Defluviitalea raffinosedens: one gene and its partner. The protein of the gene in region 2 interacts with the protein of the main gene of each other region in a pairwise test. Links are inferred from orthologs where the notes say so. Each region holds a gene or a part of one and is shown on either strand. Other genes may lie near its edges. The genes, in order: JOD07_RS03950 and ribD.

Region 1 (17,492 bases), on a different replicon or contig from region 2:
AAAAAGTATTTAAAAGCTTTTTACTCTGCATGCCAGGTGTTGCCATTGATGGCCCTTTTGATGACAGTATCCAGGGGTGCGATTGTATTTGTTCCTTTAATCTATTTATTATTGATTCTTTTTGTTCCAACGAAAGAAAAGAAATTGGAAGTGATCCTTTCTACCATAGCACCAATCATTATTGCTCTTTTTGCAGGGAAAATGCTGACTGAAATGGTACATCCCATTCTTAAAGGGGAAGGAGAAGGGCTGGTTCAAAGAGGATGGATGATTGCTTTTATTGCTATTGTGGCTGCTTATATTCTTTCTTTCATTTTAACAGGAGCTTTAGGGATGTTTTCCAGAGTTTCAACCAAAGTCTACCAGATTGGTATTGCTTTTGCAGGGGTTATAGCAGTCCTTGGCGGGATAGTATTATTTACCTCCGGGCTTTATAGGAAGCTGCTTCCGGAGTTTTTGCTTCAACGTTTCAGTCAGATGGGTTCTGCCGCAGAACTCACATCTGGCAGAAGCAATTTCTACCGGGATGGCCTTCGTATGCTGAAAGATAAATGGCTTCTCGGAGGAGGAGGGAATGCCTGGGCTGCCATGTACAGGAAGTATCAGTCCTATTTTTATGGTTCATCAGAAGCCCACAGCCTTCCGCTTCAACTTTGGCTTGAAACAGGAATACTTGGGATGATGGTTCTTGCATTTTTTATCGTTTCTCTATTCATTGTATATTTTAAAAACAGAAAAAGTGAAGACGGAGTAGAATTAACAGTCCTGCTTATCCCTGTTTTAATGCTTTTAAGCCATAGTATTATAGATTTTAACTTTTCCTATGTTTCTCTTCCTCTTATGAGTTTTGCACTTATTGGGGCTATGGCAGGATTAAAGAAAAGAGGAGATCTTAATTTTACGATTAGTTCCTGGATCCCATTAGCACTTGGAGTGATTTTTATTGCTTTTCCGATTTCTTGGCAGATCAGCAGAAATTATGCTGTAAAGGCAACTGCGATCATAAGAAAAGAAGATGCTAATGCCAATGATGTATTGGACGCTGTTGAATATATGGAAAAAGCTGTGGATCTTAATGGATGGAATGCAGATTATATGCTGCGGGAAGGAGATCCTCAGGATGGCGACTTATTATATGATTTAAGCACCTTATATGGGTATCTTTACGATATAGTAGAGCAAAATGATCCTGAGCAAATTGGGCTTGTAGAGCAAAAACAGACAGCACTCTATGAAAAGGTTTATAAACTGGAACCCTATAACCCTTATATATCCATGCAGTATGCCCAGACTCTGTTTCAAAAAGGGGAAATAGAACAAGGATTAGCTGTAGTAGAAAATGCAAAGAACCTCAATCCTATGTATGAAGGAAGATATCAGGAACTCGCTCAAGCCTATTTTGCAGTAGCAGAGTATTATATCGGCCAGGGGGACCAAGAAGCAGCAAAGCCTTACCTTGAAAGAGTAATAGAAGTAGAAAAAGAGTTAGAAGAAATTAATAAGATTGCTCTTGAGAAAGTCAATATGACGGAAAAGACAAAGGAATATATTGAAAAAGCAAAAGAATTGCTATAAAAAGGTACCAGCTTTTTTGCATGGAAAAAATGCGAAAAAGCTGGTACTTATTTTTTGAATGTTATTCTAAGAAATCAATCTGTTCTCTTCTGTGTTCCTGTTTTTCTTTAGTATTCTTTAAGGTTTCCGGGTCCATATGGTCCGCATTATGACGAAGGTATCCTTCTGTATACTCATAATTCTTTTTTAGATTTTCCAGTTCATCATTATTGGCATTTTCTCCGTAAGCAATAATATCTTCTAATTTCTCAATTTCTTTTTCTCTGATTTCCTGTAATTCTTTTGCACGGCGAATTTGTTCTTCTGATGCAATGTCTGCATGTTGTTCTAAATGGCGTTCAGTTCTTGTATGAGCTTCAACAAGGTTTTCCAATTGCTCGATTCTTCTTTTGTTTTCATCGGAAGTCTGATCAGCACCGCTTCTATTTTTTAGAGCTTCATTTTCTTCTGGATTACTATGAAACATGTATTAAGCCTCCTTTTAAAAAATAATAGTCCTTTCTTTAATTAGCATTTCACAACTCATGTCTTATCATACAATCAAAGATTGGAATGTGAATCAGGATCAAAATGGAAATTTTTTTATTGACAAAAATAATTTTTTTATATATACTTTGATTATCAAAATATTTGAGTATCAAAAAACTTGAGGTGCTACAGTATGGAAAAACTAAGAGAAGTCCTAAACCATCTGATGGTAGATATATTTAACGATATATTAACCATCGAACAAACTGCTTTAAAAAAAGGAGCTTTCAACGATTTATCGGTTACAGAAATGCATACCATAGAAGCCATCGGAATGTATCATCCAAGAACTATGTCGGAAGTTGCCCAGGATTTAAAAATTACTGTAGGCACTTTGACCACTGCAATCAACAGACTAGTAAAAAAAGGGTATGTAGAAAGACAACGGGTTGAGGATGACAGGAGGATTGTCCAAATCAGCCTGACGAAAAAGGGAAAATTGGCTTATAGAGTTCATGAAAAGTTTCATATGGATATGATTCATGCCATGGTAGAAGGGTTAGATTTGGAAGATGAAGAGATATTAGTAAAATCTCTTGAACAATTAAGTGAGTTTTTAAAACGGCATTATCATCTTAATGAAATAAAGGAGTCCCAAAATGAATGAAGTCCAAATCATTGGAACAGGGAGTTCTGTTCCGGACCAGATTATAACCAATGATCATTTATCCAATATCGTAGACACCAGTGATGAATGGATTTCCAGCCGAACCGGCATAAAAGAAAGAAGAATCGTAAAGGGAGAAACTACAGCCAACCTGGCTTCCAGTGCCGCCAAAAGGGCTATTGAAGATGCAGGGATATCTCCAGAAGACATAGATTTAATCGTAGTGGCAACCATGACCCCAGACTACTTTATGCCCTCTACAGCTTGTCTTGTTCAAAAAGAAATAAAAGCCCATAATGCTACTTGCTTTGATGTATCGGCAGCTTGTGCGGGATTTATATATGCCCTTAATATAGGCTTTCAATTTATTCGAACAGGACAAAGCAATACAGCCTTAATCATTGGAGCAGATGTTTATTCAAAAATATTGGATTGGTCTGACAGGAGTACTTGTGTTTTATTTGGAGACGGGGCAGGAGCTGCCATACTGCAAAAAAGCCAAAACAAAGGGATCCTGTCTGTTTATACAGGTTCTGACGGCAGAGGAGATACGCTTTTAACTTGTCCTGCTGTGGGGAATAGCAATCCTTTTAGCTCGGAAGTTAACTTACCTAAGTCAGTAGTGTCTATGAATGGAAAAGAAGTCTTTCGTTTTGCAACAACCATTGCTCCAAAATGTATAGAAGAAGCACTCAAACATTCTTCTTATACAAAAGATCATATTAAATATTATGTACTTCATCAGGCCAATGCACGAATGATGGAAGTCATTTCTAAAAAAATGAATATCGACATTGAAAAGTTTTATAAAAACATAGAACGTTATGGCAATACCTGCGCCGGAAGCGTGCCTCTTGCCCTGGATGAAATGAATCAAAATGGGCTTCTAAAAAAAGGTGACTTATTGGTTTTAGTAGGATTTGGAGGGGGCCTGACCTGGGGGTCGGCACTTCTTCAATGGAATAAATGAAAAAACAAGGAGGAATTATCATGATTTTTGAAAAAATCCAAGAAATCATCGTAGAGCAATTAGGTATAGATAAAAATGAAATTAAATTAGAATCTAATTTCCAGGAAGACTTAGATGCAGATTCCCTGGACTTATTCCAGATTGTTATGGCTTTAGAAGAAGCATTTGATTTAGAAATCCCCACTGAAGATATGGAAAACATCAAAACAGTGCAGGATGCGGTAAATTACATTGAGTCCAAACAAGATAAACAAGAATAAAAGGTCAGATGAATACATCTGACTTTTCTTCTAGGAGGTTTAATCATGCATAATTTTTGGAAAGAGATAGGGGTCGAATATCCTATTATTCAAGGGGGAATGGCCTGGATTGCAGACCATAGTTTAGCTTCTGCGGTTTCAAATGCAGGAGGACTTGGGATTATTGCTGCAGCCAATGCGCCAACATCTTATGTAAGAGAGGAAATTAGAAAAACTAAAGCATTAACAGATAAACCTTTTGGTGTCAATGTGATGCTTCTTAGTGATAATGCAGAGGAAGTGGCGTATCTGGTTTGTGAAGAAGGGGTAAGGGTTGTCACAACAGGAGCAGGAAATCCCGGCAAGTACATGGATATGTGGAAAGAAAACGGTATAAAGGTCATTCCTGTGGTGCCTTCTGTGGCTTTAGCCAAAAGAATGGAGCGCTGTGGCGCCGATGCAGTGATTGCAGAAGGCTGTGAATCGGGAGGTCATATAGGGGAACTCACTACTATGGCACTGCTTCCCCAAGTGGTGGATGCAGTAAGTATCCCTGTGATCGGAGCAGGGGGTATAGGGGACGGCAGAGGACTTGCTGCAGCACTGATGCTTGGAGCAGTGGGAGTACAGGTAGGTACAAGATTTTTAGTAGCAAAGGAATGTAGGGTGCATCCAGCTTATAAAGAAAGAGTTCTAAAAGCCAGCGATATCGATACGGTAGTAACAGGAAGGCCAACAGGACATCCCGTGAGAATTTTAAGAAACCAATTGGCCAGAGAACTTCTGAAATTAGAAAAGATGGCTGCTCCTTTGGAGCAATACGAAGAATTGGGTAAAGGAGCCCTCCCGCGGGCGGCAAAAGAAGGGGATATAGATTGGGGCTCTGTTATGGCAGGCCAAATTTCAGGCATGATTACAAAAGAACAGACCTGTTCTGAAATCATTCAGGAAATGTTTAAAGAAGCCAGGGAAATTATCCGCAATGCCCAGGATATTCTTTCATAAAACTTTTAAGGTTACTGCTCATTTTATAAATGTTTACTAGGAGGAATACCATGAAAGCTGCATTTATATTTGCCGGTCAAGGTTCCCAATACATTGGTATGGGGAAAGACCTGGCAGAGAATATCAAAGAATGCAATGAAGTCTTTGAAATGGCCAGAGAAGTCCTGGACTTTGATATAAAAGAACTTTGCTTTAAAGATTCGCAAGGCAAAATCAATCAGACACAATATACCCAGCCAGCAATATTAACGGTTAATATAGCAGCCCTAAAGGCAATTGAAAAAGAAATAACACCTTCTGTTGTAGCAGGCCTTAGTTTAGGAGAATATTCAGCCCTGGTGGCAGGAGGTATGTTAGATTTTAAAGATGCTGTAAGACTCGTTCGAAAAAGAGGACAATACATGGAAGAAGCCGTACCTGTTGGAGTTGGAGGAATGTGTGCCGTTTTAGGACTTGGCAAAAAAGAAGTGGAAGCAGTCCTTAAGACTATTTCTGAAGGGATTGTGGAAGCAGCTAATTTTAACTGCCCTGGACAAATTGTTATAGGAGGAGAAGTAGAAGCCTTAAAGCTTGCCGAAGAAAGGTTAAAAGCTGCAGGAGCCAAAAAGGTTTTGCCCCTTTCTGTGAGCGGCCCTTTCCATACTTCAATGCTTCTGCCAGCGGCTGAAAAATTAGAAAAAGAATTAGAAAATATAGCATTTAAGGAACCAAAGATTCCTGTCATCAGCAATGTTCATGGAGATTATGTAACAAAAGAGGACGTAAAGATCCTCCTAAAGAAGCAGGTTATGAGTTCTGTTCTTTGGGAACAGAGCATTTACAGGATGATAGAAGATGGAGTGGATACATTTATAGAACTGGGACCAGGAAAAGTATTAAGTGGTTTTGTGAAGAAAATCAACCGTTCTGTTACCGTATGTAATGTGGAAGATATGAAATCTTTAGAGAAAACGTTAGAAACCATCAGGAGGTAATTATGGGAAAAAGAAAAACCGCTTTAATCACCGGCGGCAGCAGAGGAATTGGCAGAGAAATCGCCTTATACCTGGCACAAAAGGGCATGAATATTGTATTCAGTTATCTAAGCAATGATGAGGCAGCTCAAAAAACTGTAGAGGAAATAGAAGAAAAAGGAGTAAAAGCCTTGGCGGTTAAAGCCGATGTAGGTTCCTTTGAAGAGTCCGAAAAACTCATCAATAAAACTGTGGAAGCAATGGGTTCCATAGATGTACTTGTAAACAATGCAGGAATCATCCGAGACAACCTCATGCTTCGGATGAAAGAAGAAGAGTTTGATGAAGTGATCAGAATCAATTTAAAAGGGGTATTTAACTGCATAAAACATGCTTCCAAAATCATGATCAAGCAAAAAAGTGGCAAAATCATCAACATATCCTCCATCATAGGCCTTATGGGGAATATCGGTCAAACCAATTATGCGGCTTCTAAGGCAGGAATTTTCGGAATCACAAAATCAGCAGCCAAGGAACTGGCTCTAAGAGGCATTACGGTAAACGCCATTGCGCCGGGCTTTATAGAAACCGAAATGACCAGTAGCCTTTCAGACAAACACAAGGAAGCGATCCTTAAAGCCATCCCCTTAGGCAGAATAGGAAGCAGCAAAGACGTAGCCAGTATCGTAGGATTTCTATCCTCTGAGGAAGCAGGCTATATTACAGGACAGATCATTTGTGTAGATGGCGGCTTGGCAATGGGCAGCCTTTAGAATGGAGGTAAATTATGGGGAAAAGAGTAGTTATTACAGGAATGGGATGTGTGACCCCCCTGGGAAATGATTTGAATACTTTTTGGGAAAATATAAAAAACGGTCAGTGTGGCATAGATGAAATTACCCGTTTTGATACTGAAAATTTCGAAGTAAAGCTGGCGGCAGAAGTAAAGAATTTTGATCCTGCTTTATACATGGACAAAAAAGAAGCAAGAAGAATGGATTTATACAGTCAGTATGCCGTTGCCTCAGCTAAGATGGCGCTTAACGATTCGAAACTTGATCTGGAATCTCTTGATAAAGAAAGATTTGGCGTGATCGTAGGTTCTGGCATTGGCGGCATTGGTACCATCGAAAAAGAACATGAAAAACTGCTTGCAAAAGGTCCAAAAAGAGTTTCTCCTCTTTTAATTCCCATGATTATAGGAAATATGGCAGCAGGAAATATTGCCATTCAATTTGGTGCAAAAGGAATTTGCTCAACGGTGGTTACTGCCTGTGCCACAGGAAGTCATGCCATTGGAGAAGCTTTTAATACCATTCAAAAGGGAAGAGCAGATGTAATCATTGCCGGAGGCGCAGAAGCCAGCATAACCCCCCTATCCGTTGCTGGATTTTCAACCCTGCAGGCCCTTAATACAACTCATGATAAAAAGCGTGCTTCTATCCCCTTTGATGCAGAAAGAAACGGTTTTGTTATGGGAGAAGGGGCAGGAATTTTGATTTTAGAATCCTTAGAACATGCTTTAAAAAGAGGGGCTAAGATTTATGCCGAAATCGTAGGCTATGGTGCAACCTGTGATGCTTACCATATTACATCTCCGGATCCTGAAGGCGATGGAGCAGCAAGAGCCATGATAGAAGCCATGGATGAAGGGGGCGTAAAGCCAGAAGAAGTTGCCTATATTAATGCTCACGGCACCAGCACACCCCTTAATGATAAATTTGAAACTGCAGCCATTAAACTTGCCTTTAAAGAAGCTGCCCAAAATGTAGCCATCAGTTCAACCAAATCCATGACTGGCCATTTGCTTGGTGCAGCGGGGGCTATTGAAGGCATTGTCTGTGTGAAAGCTATAGAAGAAGGATTTATTCCTCCAACCATTGGATACAAAAAGCCTGATCCGGAATGCGATCTGGACTATGTACCCAATATAGGAAGAAAGCAAGAGATCCAATATGCTCTGTCGAATTCCCTTGGATTTGGAGGACACAATGCCTCCTTGTTGTTTAAAAAATATGTGGATTAAAGGAGGTTCCTATGGATTACAAAGCAATTGAACAATTAATGAAAGCAATGGATGAAACCAATTTAACCCATCTTGAAATAGAAGAAGAAGGCATAAAAATCAAGATGAAGAAAGAAAAAGAAGTCGTGGCTGTTGCTGCCGCCGAGCCAAAAGTTCAGCCAGTGACAGAAGCAGCAGCGCCTAAAACAGCAGAAAAGACCGAAGAGCCTTCTTCTAAAACAGAAGAAAAAGAAGGTACCTTAGTATGTTCTCCGATCGTTGGAACTTTCTATAGTGCACCAGCTCCGGGAGCGAAACCCTTTGTAAGCCTTGGAGACAAGGTCAAAAAAGGAGATGTGCTCTGCATTATTGAAGCTATGAAACTGATGAATGAAATTGAGTCAGATGTGGACGGAGAAATCGTAGAAATCTTTGTACAAAATGAAGAAATGGTAGAGTACAATCAACCCCTATTTAGAATAAAGGGTGGGTGTTAATATGTTAAACATTAAACAGATACAGGAGATTATTCCCCACAGATACCCTTTTTTACTGATTGACAAAATTGAAGACCTGGAACCAGGAATTAAAGCTGTGGGATATAAGAACGTGACGATGAATGAATATTTTTTTGCGGGCCATTTCCCTTTAGAGCCTGTCATGCCAGGAGTTCTTATTATAGAGGCACTGGCACAGGTGGGCGCCGTATGCCTTCTTTCCCTTGAGGAGTTGAAGGGAAAGATTGCGTACTTTGGAGGGATTGAAAAAGCTCGTTTTAGAGAAAAGGTAGTTCCAGGAGATACCCTAAGGTTAGAAGTAGAAATCATAAAAAGAAGAGGACCCATTGGAATCGGTAGTGCAAAAGCTTTCGTAGGAGATAAAAAAGTCTGCGAAGCCGAGCTTACCTTCGCCATTGGGTAAACCCGAAAGGGGGAGCGTATGTTTAACAGAATTTTAATTGCCAACAGAGGAGAAATCGCTGTAAGGATTATCAGAGCCTGCAGAGAAATGGGCATAGAAACGGTGGCAATTTATTCAACAATGGATCAAGATGCCCTCCATGTTCAGATGGCGGACGAAGCGGTCTGTGTTGGACCGCCTAAGGGAAAAGACAGTTATCTTAACATGGAGAATATCATAAGTGCCACCATTCTTACAGGGGCTCAGGCCATTCACCCGGGTTTTGGTTTTTTATCGGAAAACAGTAAATTTGCAGAAATGTGCGAGCAGTGCAATATCGTTTTTATCGGACCTGATGCGCACATGATTGATCTTATGGGCAATAAGTCAAAGGCAAGGGAAACTATGTTAAAAGCAGGAGTACCCGTTGTTCCGGGATCAAGTGGAGCCGTAGGAGATTTAGAAGAAGCCCTTAAGATTGCTGAAAAAATAGGATATCCTGTTATGATCAAGGCTTCCGCTGGCGGCGGAGGTAAAGGTATGAGACTCGCCTATACCAAAGAAGAATTTATAAAAGCCTTTAATACTGCAAAATCTGAAGCCAAGGCATCCTTTGGGGATGATACCATGTATATAGAGAAATTCATAGAAAATCCAAGACATATAGAATTTCAGATTTTGGGAGATTCCTTTGGTAATGTGGTCCATTTGGGAGAGAGAGACTGCTCCATTCAGCGAAGGCACCAAAAAGTCATAGAAGAAGCCCCCTCTATAGCTCTTAGCCCGGAACTCAGAGGAAGAATGGGAAGAGATGCCGTTTTAGCAGCCAAATCCATTGGGTATAAAAATGCAGGCACCATAGAATTTCTGCTGGATAAGAACGGGAATTATTACTTCATAGAAATGAATACAAGAATTCAGGTAGAACATCCTGTAACAGAAATGATCACCGGGATTGATATTGTAAAGGAACAGATCAGAATTGCCGGAGGACTTCCTCTTTCTTTTACTCAGGAAGATATTTCAATACGAGGGCATGCCATAGAGTGCAGAATCAATGCAGAAAGCCCAGGTAAGGGCTTTATGCCTTCTCCCGGCACAGTCAAAGGTCTTCACTTTCCCGGAGGTTTTGGCATTCGGGTAGAAAGCGCCCTTTATGAAGGATACAGGGTTCCTCCAACCTATGATTCCATGATTGCGAAACTCATTGCACACGGCAAAGACAGAGAAGAGGCAATTACTAAGATGAAATGTGCTTTAGGAGAATTCATCATTGAAGGCATGGATACCAATATTGACTTTCTTTTTCAGATTCTTCATACAGAGGATTTTGAAAAAGGCAATATTGACACCAGTTTTATTGAAAAGCACTTTAGTTTAGGCAGAGCGTAATTGCTAGAAGGTGGTGAATACAGTGCTGAAAGGATTTTTTAAGAAAACCAAATATGTAACCACATCCTCCCCTCTTTATGAAAAGCCGCCCACTCCCAATATCCCCGATGGAATGTGGATTAAGTGTACTGCCTGCGAGCAAATTGTGTATAAAAAAGATCTCGAATCCAATAAGAAAGTATGCCCTCATTGTGGATATCATTTCAGAATGACTGCAAGAGAAAGAATGGATTTGATTATAGATGAAGGCACATTCAGGGAATTTAATCAGAATTTATCTACCTTAAATCCCCTTAGCTTTCCTAATTATGAAAAAAAGATTTCAGAACAGCAGGAAAAAGCTAAGCTTAGTGAAGCAGTGGTTACAGGAACAGGAAAAATCTGCGGTGAGGAAACGGTTATTGCAGTGATGGACAGTCATTTTTTAATGGGGAGTATGGGTTCTGTTGTAGGAGAAAAAATCACAAGAGCAGTAGAAGAAGCGACTAAAAGAAAATTGCCGGTAGTCATTTTTTCCACTTCCGGAGGCGCCAGAATGCAAGAGGGGATTTTTTCTCTGATGCAGATGGCAAAGACCAGCGCAGCCATTGCAAAGCATGACGAAGAGGGACTTTTATACATTTCTGTATTGACGGATCCCACAACAGGAGGTGTAACAGCAAGCTTTGCAATGTTAGGGGATATTATTTTGGCAGAACCGGGAGCACTGATTGGGTTTGCAGGCCCCAGAGTTATAGAGCAGACCATCAAGCAAAAACTGCCTGAGGGATTTCAAAAATCGGAATTTTTATTAGAGCATGGACTTATTGATGAAATTATACCAAGAGATCATTTAAAAGAAACCCTGGGCAAACTTTTGCGCCTTCATAAGGAGGTAGGCTAATGACAGACATAGAAAAAAACCTTGAGGAATTAGAAAAGCAACTGGAAGCTTTAAAGGAATTTTCTAATCTGCACGGTGTGGACTTATCAAAAGAAATCAAAAGCATTGAGGATAAAATCACTGAACTCAGAAAAGAAGCCTACAGCAATCTTTCTCCCTGGGATAAAGTGAATTTAGCCAGACATTCTGGAAGACCTACAAGCCTTGATTATATAGGAAGAATATTTGAAGACTTTATAGAACTTCATGGAGACAGAAGTTTTCGGGAAGACTTTGCTATTGTAGGAGGAATTGCCACCTTAGAAGGCCATCCTGTCACCGTCATTGGCCATCAAAAAGGAAGGGACACGAAAGAAAATATCAAAAGAAATTTTGGAATGCCCCATCCGGAAGGGTACAGAAAAGCCTTAAGACTCATGAAGCAGGCAGAAAAGTTCCATCGTCCCGTTATTTGCTTTATTGATACTGCTGGGGCCTTCTGTGGCATTGGAGCAGAAGAGCGGGGACAAGGGGAAGCCATTGCACGGAATTTATTGGAGATGTCGAGATTAAAAACCCCTATTATTTCGATTGTCATAGGCGAAGGGGGAAGCGGCGGGGCCCTGGCTCTTGGTGTAGGAGATAAAATATATATGCTTGAGTATGCTGTTTATTCTGTGTTATCTCCGGAAGGCTTTGCGGCAATTTTATGGAAGGACAGTTCCAAAGCCAAAGAGGCAGCAGAAATTATGAAGATTACCGCACAGGATTTAATGAGCTTTAAAATCATTGATGAGGTCGTTCCTGAACCCTTGGGAGGCGCCCATAAAGATATGGAAAAAATGAGCAAGGAAATTAAGAAATACATTATAAAAGGCTTAAAAGAAGTAAAAAACCAATCCATAGAAGATTTAATCCAAAACAGATATGATAAATTTAGAAAAATAGGTGAATACCAGTCATAGGGTAGATATTGCCCTATATTTTTTTGCCTGTTATTAAGAAATCATTGAGTTTTTTAAAAAAAGGATATATACTAAGACAAAGCAAATAGAAATTAATGGAAGGGATATAAATGAAGATAAGACGGCCAAAGAGCCTTTTTTTCACCTTCATTGTATTGCTTCAATGGATATGCGTTTCTCATGCATCTGCCCAAACGATTAAGCATTCAAGTTTAATTGCAAAAGAAAATAGGCCATTCTCTTCAGATGTTAAATTGATTCATCAAGAATATACCATATCCCATACCTTAGAAGGGATCTATCTTTTAAAAGATAAGCAAAAGCCTCTTTCTTTGTTGAATCTCGTAGAAGTACCAGAAGGGGTCAATGTAGAATACACATCAGCTGATCTTGATATTGCACAAGTCCTGTCCAATAGGGATATAAAAGGTGTGGCAGCAGGAGAAACCAAGTTGAGGCTAAGAGTGTATAAAAAGGTTCAAAAAAGGGTAAACGACCAATTGGTTGAGGTTGAAGAGGATATATTAACAAAAGAATGTCCAGTGTATGTCTATGATCTTTCATTTGAGCCCATGGACTACTATGGACACCTTTATCCAGAAAGTGCTTTAATAAGACTTAGATTTAGGATTGAGACTCCGAGGAGGAAAGCTCTTCCAGGAGCAGAACTTACCATGGATGCTGATTTTAACGGGATAAATCTGACTTATAATAACCCGGCTATCAAGGACATTACACTTCTTAAAATAGATCCATCGGGAGAAAAAACGCCTTTAAATGAGTGTATCCTAAGTAAAAATGCCGATATTGCAAATGAATCCATTTTGATTATTTTCGATTCCTTTGAGTCTGGTATTTATGAAGTCATTGTATCCGTTAATATTACTCCCGAAGGTAATTTAACTATGAGAGAATATTTAAGCTATGTTAAAGCACCAGGAGGTCCCGGAACCATTACGGTAAACAGCACATTTCATACGTTAGGTTTTAATGTGCCTTTAGGAAAGGATGGGGCAGGAGGCATCCCCATTCCTGTGGGGCTTAGTCCTCTTATTCGTTAAAAAGCAGAAGAGGTCTCTTTAGTTTCTTGTGTTGAGTACTAAAAAATATGATAAAATGAGATAAAAAACAAAGGAGAGAAGCAATGAGTAAAATAGGAATTATCGGTGCGATGGAAGAAGAAGTTACGATTCTTAGAAACCAAATGCAAAACAAAGAATTAAAGCAAATAGCAGGAATGGATTTTTATCAGGGGACATTGGAAGGAAAGGAAGTCATATTAGTAAGATGCGGCATAGGCAAGGTCAATGCAGCCATCTGTACCCAGGCTTTGATCGATCATTTTCATGCTCAATACATCATCAACACAGGTGTAGCCGGAGCAATCTATGAGAAATTAGATATAGGGGATATTGTTATCTCCAGCGACTGCGTACAGCATGATTTTGATACCTCTGTTTTTGGAGATCCACTGGGAACAATTCCAAGAATGGACGAGAGCTTTTTTAAGGGAGATAGTAAGCTTATAGAATTAGCCAGTCAATGTGCCAAGAATCTTCCTTCAAAGCCCAATGTATATGTAGGCCGGGTTGCCAGTGGGGATCAGTTTATTTCCAGTTTAAAGCAAAAGCAGACCATATGGGACAATTTTAATGCCTACTGTGCAGAGATGGAAGGAGCAGCTATTGCTCATGCTTGCTATCTTAACAAAATTCCCTTTGTCATTATACGTTCTATTTCTGATAAAGCGGATCATAGCGCAGATGTGAACTTTCAGGAATTTGTTAAAGAAGCCGCAAAAAACTCCAATGAAATGATTTTAGAAATATTAAAAAGCATATAAACTTTTGTAAAGGACAAACTACATAGTTGTCCTTTTTTATTTATTTGTTGTTTATAATGAGATGCCTGCAAGCTTTTGCAGGTTTTTTTATTACATTGATTGTAAGTATTTGACAATTACAATTGCCCATGTATAATAAATTATATATGTAAAAAAATGGAAGGAGTGTTTGTATGAAGTTTTCAAATTATGAACAAATCACATGGATCCTGCAAACCGCTGTAGTAATATTTTTTGGCATTGGACTGCTCAGTTTATTATTTCTTGGGATTCGTATACGCTATTTTCAAAAAGCCCTGAAAAAATGGATGAAAGAAAACAGGAGACTGTCAAAAGACCCTGTACTGGACCATATCATTAAAACATGTAAGTTTTACAATGAAAAAGGGCAGGGAGAAATTAATACAGAAGCAGTGATTAAAGCAAACTATTACAAGCAAAAAATATTCTTCATTCCTATATATTATTGGGAACAGTTTATATCAAAATCAGAAATTCTTTCTCTGTTTTTAGGTTTATTGGGGACTTTTATTTTAGTCAATGGCCAGATGGACAATGCTTTTTACCCCCTCATATTAAGTACCGGAGCTTTTATTATTTTAGTTTTGCTCGAAACACTCTTTTCACTGCAAGAAAGAAAACGCATTCTTTTTGCTCAATTAGAGGAATATCTTGACAATTCATACATTCCGGGCTTGCATAAGATTCCGCTTGCCTCAGAGATTCTTAAGGAAGAAAAGACAGAACCGTTGTATATGCATGATCCATTATCTGATCAAAAAGGGACAAAAGATTCTGCAGGGAATGAACTTAATGACAAGGAAATTGAATGGATTATCAGGCAGTTTTCCAGAGAAGAAAAAAAGAGTATAAATTTATAAATCAATGATCATAATAGAAGCAAAAGAATGCAGTAAACCTTATTAACCAATGACTAGTTGAAATACGTCGAATCTCAAGGAGGAAGCTTATGGAGACTGCGAAGGTGAAATTACCCATAACGAATGAACATGGCTTTTATGAAATAAGGCTAGAAAGCATTGGAGGTTTAGGGGCGAATCTTAGCGGAAAGATTTTAGGAGAGCTGGGGGCCATTTACTTAGGACTTAACAGTTCCAGCTTTGCAAGCTACGGTTCAGAAAAAAGGGGAACACCTGTTAAAGCATTTGTTCGTTGGGCAGACCCAAGCCAGGAGATTAGAATCAACAGTCCGGTAGAAACTCCCCATCTACTGGGACTTTTCCATGAAAGACTGGCAGGGAAAATTCCTGTGATGCAGGGGGTAGGCCCTGACACAATTGTTGTGGTGAATACTGATGAAGATCCTGATGTAATTCGCGATAGGCTTAAAATGCATGCCGGCACTCTGGTGTGTGTAGATGCCTTAAGACTTGCCATAGAAGCAAAGACAAGGGTGAATATGATCATGCTGGGTGCTATGGCCAAAGCATCGGGATTTATACCAGTAGAAGATCTGAAAGAGCTTGTAAAAGATACCCTGGGTAAAAAATATCCTGCAGCCCTGCAGGCAAACTTAGAGGGAATTGATAAGGGATATAACAATATTGTTGTGAAAAAGTATGAAGACGATGGGAAATATCCTTATCAGGAATACAGTGAAGTAAAAAGAGAATGGGGTTACGACAATGCGCCCATCGGAGGGATCAATCCTCATTATGGCAGTACGATTAACAATGACTTGTCAGGAAGCCGTGAGGGCTATATCCCGGTATTTAAAAAAGAAGCATGCATTAACTGCGGCATGTGCGATTCCACTTGCCCTGATATGGTGTATCAATTTGTCCCGGGAGAATATAAAGGCAAACCTTCCATGATTAATTTAGGCCCAGATTATCATCATTGCAAAGGCTGCCTGCGCTGTGTAGAAGCGTGTCCTACAGACGCCTTAACAGCAGGTCTGGAAAGAGAAGTAGACATTTGGAAGAATCATGTGCGTAACCAAGAACTATTAGTAGATAAAATGGAATTTGAAGATGTAGGACCAAACTCCTGGATGCGTTCCGAATCTTATACAACCAATGAACTGAGATAGGAGGCGATCATATGGTAGAACAAAAAGTTGTATTTGAAAGTGGAAACGAATTGGCGGCCTATGCAGCAAAGCAAATCAACTATCATGTCATGGGGTATTATCCAATCACTCCTTCAACCCAGATCCCAGAGCACTTAGACCTCTTAAAAGCAGAAGGAGAACATGATGTTGTCATGATTCCTGCTGATGGAGAACATGGAGCGGCAGGTATTTGCTATGGAGCATCAACAGGTGGTGGAAGAGTATTTAATGCGACTTCTGCCAATGGACTCTTGTATTCATTAGAGCAACTTCCGGTTCAATCGGGAACCCGTTTTCCCATGGTTTTAAATGTGGGCTGCAGAACTGTATCCGGTCCTCTTTCCATTAAGGGAGACCACAGCGATATTATGTATGCTTTAAATACAGGTTGGATTATTCTTTTTGCAAAGGATCCTCAAAGAGTATATGATTTTAACATCTGTGCCCTTAAAATTGCGGAAAAAGTTAAATTACCTATTATTGTAGCGTTTGATGGATTTTTCACAAGCCACCAAAAACGAAAAGTGCAAATTGTAGCTCATGACAAAGATGTTCAGGATTTTGTCGGGAAACTGGAGCTTGAGTACCATGCTTTGGATAAAGAGCATCCTGTCAGCATCGGTTGTTATATGAATGAACCGGACTTATTGAACAATAAGTATCAGCTTCATTTGGCGATGGAAGAAGCAAGAAAGGTCATTCCTGAGGTATTTAAAGAATATGGAGAATTTACCGGCCGTACATACAGTATGGTTGAGGGATATATGATGGAAGATGCAGAAGCCGCCCTTTTCGTTCTGGGCTCCAGCTATGATACTGCAAGGCTGGCAGTGGACAAGCTAAGAGAAGAAGGTAAAAAGGTAGGGGTATTTACAAGCAGCGTACTTCGCCCCTTCCCCAAAAAAGAACTCTATGATTTATGCAAAAATGTAAAAGCGATTGTCGTAGCTGACAGGCAAGACAGTTACGGGGCAGAAGGGGGCAATATGAGTCTTGAATTAAAAGCAACCCTTCAGGATTATAAAGCCAATATCGAAGTAGCAAGCTTGGTCTATGGATTAAGCGGAAGAGACTTCTATATGGAAGACGGCATAGATATGTTAAACCGTGCATACGACATCGCTCAAAAAGGAAAAGTTGAAAAGCGTTTTGATTATTTTGGACACTATAAAGGTAAAGAAGGTTATGAGCCGCCAAAATACTTTGAACCCCTTGTAGGAGATAAGGTACGTCCTGGAGTAACAAGTGTTACTGTGGACGAAGCGACTGGTAAAATGATTGCTAAAGGAGGAATCGTAAAAGATTCCACCAGAATGCCCAAACGATGGGTAGCAGGTCATGGCGCTTGCCCTGGATGTGGTATACCTGTTAACGTGAATATGCTGCTTAGAGGAATCGAAGGAGAAGTTGTACTGTTATTCCAAACAGGCTGTGGATTTGTTGTAACTTCTCCATATCCTAAGTCTTCCTTTAGAGTGACCTTTATTCACAACCTGTTCCAAAATGGTGCAGCGACTCTTTCCGGCTTGGTAGAAATGTTCCATGAAAGACAAAGAAGAGGAGAATTGCCTAAG
Region 2 (6,102 bases):
CGCCTTATGAATAGGAATAAGACATTTTGCGAGGAATGCAGAAGAGATGTCGAATACATGGTAGAAACAGCAACAATTAAGGGTAAACTTAAAGGCGAAGAATATGAGTATACTGGAAAGAAGGCTGTTTGTACGGAATGTGGGAGCGAAGTCTATGTAGCGGATATAGAGGACGAAAATCTAAAGGCTTTGTATGACACGTACCGTCAAAAAAACGGCATTATTTCGCTGGAGAAGATATTAGAAATACCTCAGAAATACAATATTGGCAAACGTCCGCTATCATTGCTTTTAGGTTGGGGGGAAATGACTTTTTCGAGATATTGTGAAGGTGATATGCCTACAAAACAGTATTCAGATATTCTTCAAAAGATTTATGATGATCCAGCGTATTATAAAGAATTACTGGAGAAAAATAAGGACAATTTAAAATCTCTGCAGGCATATGAAAAAAGTAAGCGGAAGGTACAGGAACTGCTTGGGGAAGAAAACAAAACGGGTTCAAAGCTGGACTCAATTATCCAATATCTGCTTTATAAATGCGAGGACATAACTCCTTTAGCTTTACAAAAGGCGCTATATTATGTCCAGGGTTTTTATTATGCTTTTGAAGGACGGTTTCTTTTTGAAGAAGACTGTGAGGCATGGGTTCATGGACCGGTTTACAGAGATATATATAACAGGTATTCATCTTATCGGTTTGACCCCATTGAGAGTGTTGAAGCTTTCGATGAATCAGTTTTTACAACTGCTGAAAAAGCGATATTGGATAGCGTTATTAAGAACTTCTGCTGTTATAGCGGAAAAACGCTAGAGAAGTTTACGCATCTGGAGAAACCATGGCGGCATACTAGAGACGGTTTGCCGGTGGATGCGCATTCTAATCGTGTAATACCCAAAGAGTTGATCGGGAAATATTTTGTAGCTGTAAAAGAAAAATTCAACATGCTTACTCCTGGAGATATAGAAGTATATTCGAAAGCTATCTTTGAACAAATAAACTGATATTTTTAGCTTCCTTTAAGGTGAGATTTTCATGAGATGAAAAACACAGGTATCCCATATATAATGATATCGTGAAAAAATAACATTAAAACGCATAAGCCCTTCGGGGCTTTTTCTTATGACATAAAACAGGAGGGAGGAAAGATGGTTAATAAATGCTTTGGCAGTAACGGAAGGAACGGCTGCAATATCCTGACTGTACACAAGTGCTTGCAAGATAAATGTTCCTTCTATAAAAGCACCAAGGAGTTAGAGGAAGATAGGAAAAAGGCTTATCTTTTGCTTGCAGCTTTACCACCCGATATGCAGCGGTATATCTCCGATAAGTATTATAACGGTAAGATGCCATGGTCAAATAGCAAATGTGTTGTTCAATATTCCAGATGAGATTTTTATGAGATGAAATTCATTATAAATCCAAATATAATGGTATTGTGAAAAGTTATGGATAAGCCTTCATGGGATATGAACCTGTGAGGGCTTTTTTATACCTGTAAAGGAGGTGGCCAGATGCCAAGAAAACCAAAAAGGCCTTGCTCCTTTCCCGGCTGTCCTGAACTGACGGACGGAAGGTACTGCGACATGCATCAAAGGCAAGTGGATGCTTATTACAACAAATACGAACGAGATCCTCAAACAAGAAAAAGCTATGACCGGAGATGGAAACGCATCAGGGACAGATATATCTCAGAGCACCCGCTTTGCGAGGAGTGTCAAAAGTACGGAAGGCTTACACCAGCCGAAGAGGTACATCATATTATCCCTTTATCTAAAGGCGGAACCAATGCAGACAGTAACCTTATGAGCCTGTGCAAACAATGTCACTCATCGATCACTGCCCGCGAAGGAGAACGATGGGCAAGACGGTAGGGGGGTCAAAATCTCTGGTGAAGTAGTTTTGTGCAACGGGCGGGGGGTCACGCGCGAAAAAGCGCAGTTTCAAACGGTGTAAACACACATACAAGCTGCCGATTTACTCGCGCATCAGCAAAAAACGCTTGAATAAGGCAGAGTATGAGGCATTTCTGCGAAATGACCGGGAAATTGTGTATCAATATGGCTTGGACAGGGTTTTACTGCAGAAAAACAATGTTGAGATTTTGGAGGAGCCGGCTTATGTTTTGAGGAATGGCGGTGAGGATACGGAGAGAGATGTTATACGGTTTCGTAACCCCTATCATTTGCGAATACGCTATGACAGGCTAATTGCCGAATGCCTTAAAATATCTCGATCCGAAGCGAAAAGGGTTCTGGAAAACGGAGTGTTATCCGTAGAGGTGGTTCCGTGAAGAAGTGAAACGTGCAAGTTTAATGAGGAATGAAAATCATTGACTTGAAAGTTGACAAGTGATATATTTATTTCAATCATTAATAACGGTAAAACTTAATATAAGTATCTTCAGGGATAGGTGAAATTCCTTACCGGCGGTAAAGCCCGCGAGCCTTAAATGGCAGATCCGGTTAGTTTCCGGGGCCGACAGTATAGTCTGGATGGGAGAAGAGAATGTGTTCTATTGCGTCTGCATGTCAGCAATGGATGTATTGTATTATCCCTGGAGTTTTTGCTTCAGGGATTTTTTACTGTCTGTGTGATGAATCTCTGAATCGGTTTGAAAGGCTACTTAGAAAGTAATGGCCTAAGGATAAACACATACTTTTTTGAGCGAGGGATGAACATGTACGAGAGATATATGCAAAGAACATTTGAGCTGGCTAAGTTGGGATGGGGAATGACAAGCCCGAATCCGCTGGTCGGTGCGGTTATAGTTAAAGACGGAAGGATTATAGCTGAAGGATATCATGCGAAGCGCGGATGTGCGCATGCAGAAGCGGCCGCGTTTGAGAATGCAAAGGAAGATGTCCGCGGAGCGACACTGTATGTCAATCTGGAGCCATGTTCCCACTATGGCAAGACGCCCCCATGCGCAAAGGCAATTATAGAAAAGGGAATCAGCAAAGTAGTAATGGCAATGATCGATCCCAATCCTAAAGTTGCGGGCAGAGGGGTCGCAATGCTTAAAGAGGCCGGTATTCAGGTGGTCTGCGGTATCCTCGAGCAGGAAGCGAAAAAACTCAACGAGATATTCATCAAATATATAACCCAAAAAAGGCCCTTCGTGATTATGAAAACCGCCATGACGCTCGACGGCAAAATAGCCTCTGCCCGCGGTGATTCAAAGTGGATATCAGGAGAAGCTTCGAGGCGATATGTGCATACATTGCGCAACAGGGTTACCGCCGTAATGGTGGGCATAAATACAGTCCTTGCAGACAACCCGTCTCTTACTGCGAGGCTTGACTCTGAAACGACCAGAGATCCTGTCAGAATTGTCGTAGACAGCAAAGGGCTGATACCTCCGGACAGCAGGGTTATCAATGAGGAATCATCAGCAGGCTTAATCCTTGCCACGACAACGGCGATTGACCCTGAAAAAGAAAGGCTGCTCATGGATAAAGGAGTGCGGATTCTTAAAGCGGACAGCCCCGGAGGGCATGTCGATCTGGCAAAGCTTATGGATGAGCTATATAAGCTTGAGATTGACAGCGTGCTTTTAGAAGGTGGGGGAGGCCTTAATGCCGCCGCGCTTGATTCGGGAATTGTTGATAAGGTTATGACTTTTATCGCGCCGAAGATTATCGGCGGAAAAGATGCCAAAACTCCTGTTGAAGGCGAGGGGATAGAAATAATGGAGCATGCCGTTAAATTGCAGGATATCAGCATCAGCAGATTTGATGAAGACATCCTTATCGAAGGATATGTGAGAGGTGATTTTTATGTTTACGGGAATCGTTGAGGAGATGGGCACCATAAAAGGAATTAGCCGGGGCAGTAAATCCGCCAGACTTTCAATCAGTTGTTCAAGGGTTATGGACGGCATGAAAATCGGGGACAGCATTGCTGTAAACGGAGTTTGCCTCACGGTAACCGATATGGGCGGCAACTGGTTTTCCGCCGATGTGATGCCTGAAACGTTGAGAAATACGGGACTTGGAATGCTGAAAATATCCGACAAAGTGAACCTCGAGCGGGCTCTGAGGCTGTCAGACAGGCTCGGAGGCCATATTGTTACCGGACATATCGACGGGACGGGAACCGTTATATCAAGGGTGGAAGAGGACAACGCCATATGGCTTACGATTGAAGCCCGAAACGATATCCTTAAATATATCGTCATGAAAGGCTCGGTTGCGCTCGATGGCACAAGCCTGACTGTTGCCCATGTTGATGACAGATGCTTTAAAGTATCGTTGATACCTCATACCGCAGGCGAAACGACTCTGGGCTCGAAAAAGGTAGGCGATCAGCTGAATATTGAGTGCGATGTGATAGGAAAGTATGTGGAAAGGCTTTTCAATTGCAGTTCACAGGAATCAAAGCCGAAACGGGATATATCCGTAGAATTTCTCAAGAGTAATGGATTCGCATAAATTCGGCCGTAAATAGGGCTTAAATGTATCGAACAGGAGGGGGATTCAACATGAATTTTAATACCATTGAAGAGGCGTTGGAAGACATCAGAGAGGGAAGGATGATCCTGGTTGTAGATGATGAAGACCGCGAAAATGAAGGGGATCTTTTGATGGCGGCGGAAAAGGTGACGCCCGAAAGCGTAAACTTCATGGCTACCTATGGAAGAGGGATGATATGTGTCCCCATGACAGAGGAGAATGCGCGGCGGCTGGAACTGGACCTGATGGTGGAAAGAAATACCGAGAGCATGAAGACGGCATTTACCGTGACGGTGGATCACAAAAGTTCAACTACAGGCATATCAGCCTTTGAGAGGGCGAATACCATAAAGGAACTGGCAAATCCAGCTTCGGTCAGCAGCGATTTTACCAGACCCGGACACATTTTTCCTCTGATTGCAAGAGACGGAGGGGTGCTGAAACGTTCCGGGCATACGGAGGCAGCCGTGGATCTTGCCAGAATGGCAGGTTTGCATCCGGCGGGGGTCATATGCGAGGTTATGAATGATGACGGCACCATGGCAAGAGTGCCTCAACTATTCGAATTTGCAAAAATGCATGGCCTCAAAATCATTACAATAGAAGAACTGATAAAATACAGAAGGAAAAATGAAAAGCTTGTAACGGCAGCCGCAAAAGCCAAGCTTCCGACCGAATACGGCGAATTTGAAATTATTGCCTATGAAAATACGATTAACGGTGAACACCATATCGCCTTGGTAAAAGGACATCTTAGCAATCCTGATGAGCCGGTGCTGGTGCGAGTACACTCCGAATGCCTGACAGGAGATGCTTTCCATTCCCTGAGATGCGATTGCGGAGAACAGTTGAATGCCGCATTGAGGCAGATAAGAGACGAAGGCAGGGGAGTGCTGCTTTATATGCGCCAGGAAGGACGCGGAATAGGTCTTGTGAATAAAATACGCGCCTACGCGCTCCAGGATAAAGGGAAGGATACGGTGGAGGCAAATGAACTGCTTGGTTTTGCCCCTGACCTTAGAGAGTATGGCATAGGAGCGCAAATACTCTATGACTTGGGCATCAGGAAAATCAGGCTCTTGACCAATAACCCCAAAAAGATCATTGGCTTAAGCGGTTACGGCCTTGAGATTGTGGAGCGGGTGCCGATACAGATCGAAGCCAATGAGGTCAATAAGTTCTATATCAGAACGAAGAAGGAAAAGATGGGACACATTATTGCAATTTAAGCATCGAATCAAATACGGTGAAAAATCAGGAGGGTGAAAAGAATGCCGATTAAAACACTTGAAGGGAACTTGATGGCAAAAGATTTAAAAGTTGGGATCGTCGTCGGGCGTTTTAACGAGTTCATCAGCAGCAAGCTTTTAAGCGGAGCGATTGACGCATTTGTCAGGCATGGGGGAAACGAGGCTGACATCGAAGCGGCCTGGGTGCCGGGAGCGTTTGAAATTCCCCTGGTTGCACAGAAAATGGCCGAATCCAAAAAGTATGACGCGGTAATCTGCCTTGGCGCTGTTATCAGGGGGGCGACGCCTCATTTTGATTACGTTGCCAATGAAGTGTCCAAGGGGATTGCAAAGGTTTCATTAGATACCGGTGTGCCTGTGATATTCGGAGTTCTGACCACGGATACCATAGAGCAGG

The links.
Region 1: the proteins of ribD (region 2) and JOD07_RS03950 interact in binary tests that used the Escherichia coli proteins (3 or more experiments, as listed by UniProt). The link is inferred for Defluviitalea raffinosedens from one-to-one orthologs.

What each region holds. Positions count from the first base shown.
Region 1 is NZ_JAFBEP010000003.1:148,078-165,569, reverse strand. Bases 8,030-10,997 are described here. They hold JOD07_RS03950 (acetyl-CoA carboxylase biotin carboxylase subunit), read left to right. Parts: upstream 8,030-8,821; coding sequence 8,822-10,174; downstream 10,175-10,997. Other genes in these bases: fabZ (3-hydroxyacyl-ACP dehydratase FabZ), read left to right, coding at 8,381-8,803; accB (acetyl-CoA carboxylase biotin carboxyl carrier protein), read left to right, coding at 8,030-8,379. Also shown: JOD07_RS04005 (O-antigen ligase family protein), read left to right, coding at 1-1,575; JOD07_RS04000 (hypothetical protein), read right to left, coding at 1,637-2,041; JOD07_RS03995 (MarR family winged helix-turn-helix transcriptional regulator), read left to right, coding at 2,237-2,710; JOD07_RS03990 (beta-ketoacyl-ACP synthase III), read left to right, coding at 2,703-3,680; acpP (acyl carrier protein), read left to right, coding at 3,701-3,940; enoyl-[acyl-carrier-protein] reductase FabK, read left to right, coding at 3,986-4,924; fabD (ACP S-malonyltransferase), read left to right, coding at 4,975-5,898; fabG (3-oxoacyl-[acyl-carrier-protein] reductase), read left to right, coding at 5,901-6,650; fabF (beta-ketoacyl-ACP synthase II), read left to right, coding at 6,665-7,903; more of accB, read left to right, coding at 7,915-8,029; JOD07_RS03935 (hypothetical protein), read left to right, coding at 12,112-13,062; JOD07_RS03930 (5'-methylthioadenosine/adenosylhomocysteine nucleosidase), read left to right, coding at 13,146-13,844; JOD07_RS03925 (hypothetical protein), read left to right, coding at 14,018-14,725; JOD07_RS03920 (2-oxoacid:acceptor oxidoreductase family protein), read left to right, coding at 14,815-15,897; JOD07_RS03915 (thiamine pyrophosphate-dependent enzyme), read left to right, coding at 15,909-17,492. UniProt on the Escherichia coli protein: This protein is a component of the acetyl coenzyme A carboxylase complex; first, biotin carboxylase catalyzes the carboxylation of the carrier protein and then the transcarboxylase transfers the carboxyl group to form malonyl-CoA.
Region 2 is NZ_JAFBEP010000035.1:623-6,724, forward strand. What follows is about bases 1,884-4,740. They hold ribD (bifunctional diaminohydroxyphosphoribosylaminopyrimidine deaminase/5-amino-6-(5-phosphoribosylamino)uracil reductase RibD), read left to right. Parts: upstream 1,884-2,681; coding sequence 2,682-3,800; downstream 3,801-4,740. Other genes in these bases: JOD07_RS14885 (riboflavin synthase), read left to right, coding at 3,781-4,434; JOD07_RS14890 (bifunctional 3,4-dihydroxy-2-butanone-4-phosphate synthase/GTP cyclohydrolase II), read left to right, coding at 4,485-4,740. Also shown: JOD07_RS14860 (type II TA system antitoxin MqsA family protein), read left to right, coding at 7-1,005; JOD07_RS14865 (hypothetical protein), read left to right, coding at 1,150-1,392; JOD07_RS14870 (HNH endonuclease), read left to right, coding at 1,516-1,875; more of JOD07_RS14890, read left to right, coding at 4,741-5,684; ribH (6,7-dimethyl-8-ribityllumazine synthase), read left to right, coding at 5,733-6,102. UniProt on the Escherichia coli protein: Converts 2,5-diamino-6-(ribosylamino)-4(3h)-pyrimidinone 5'-phosphate into 5-amino-6-(ribosylamino)-2,4(1h,3h)-pyrimidinedione 5'-phosphate.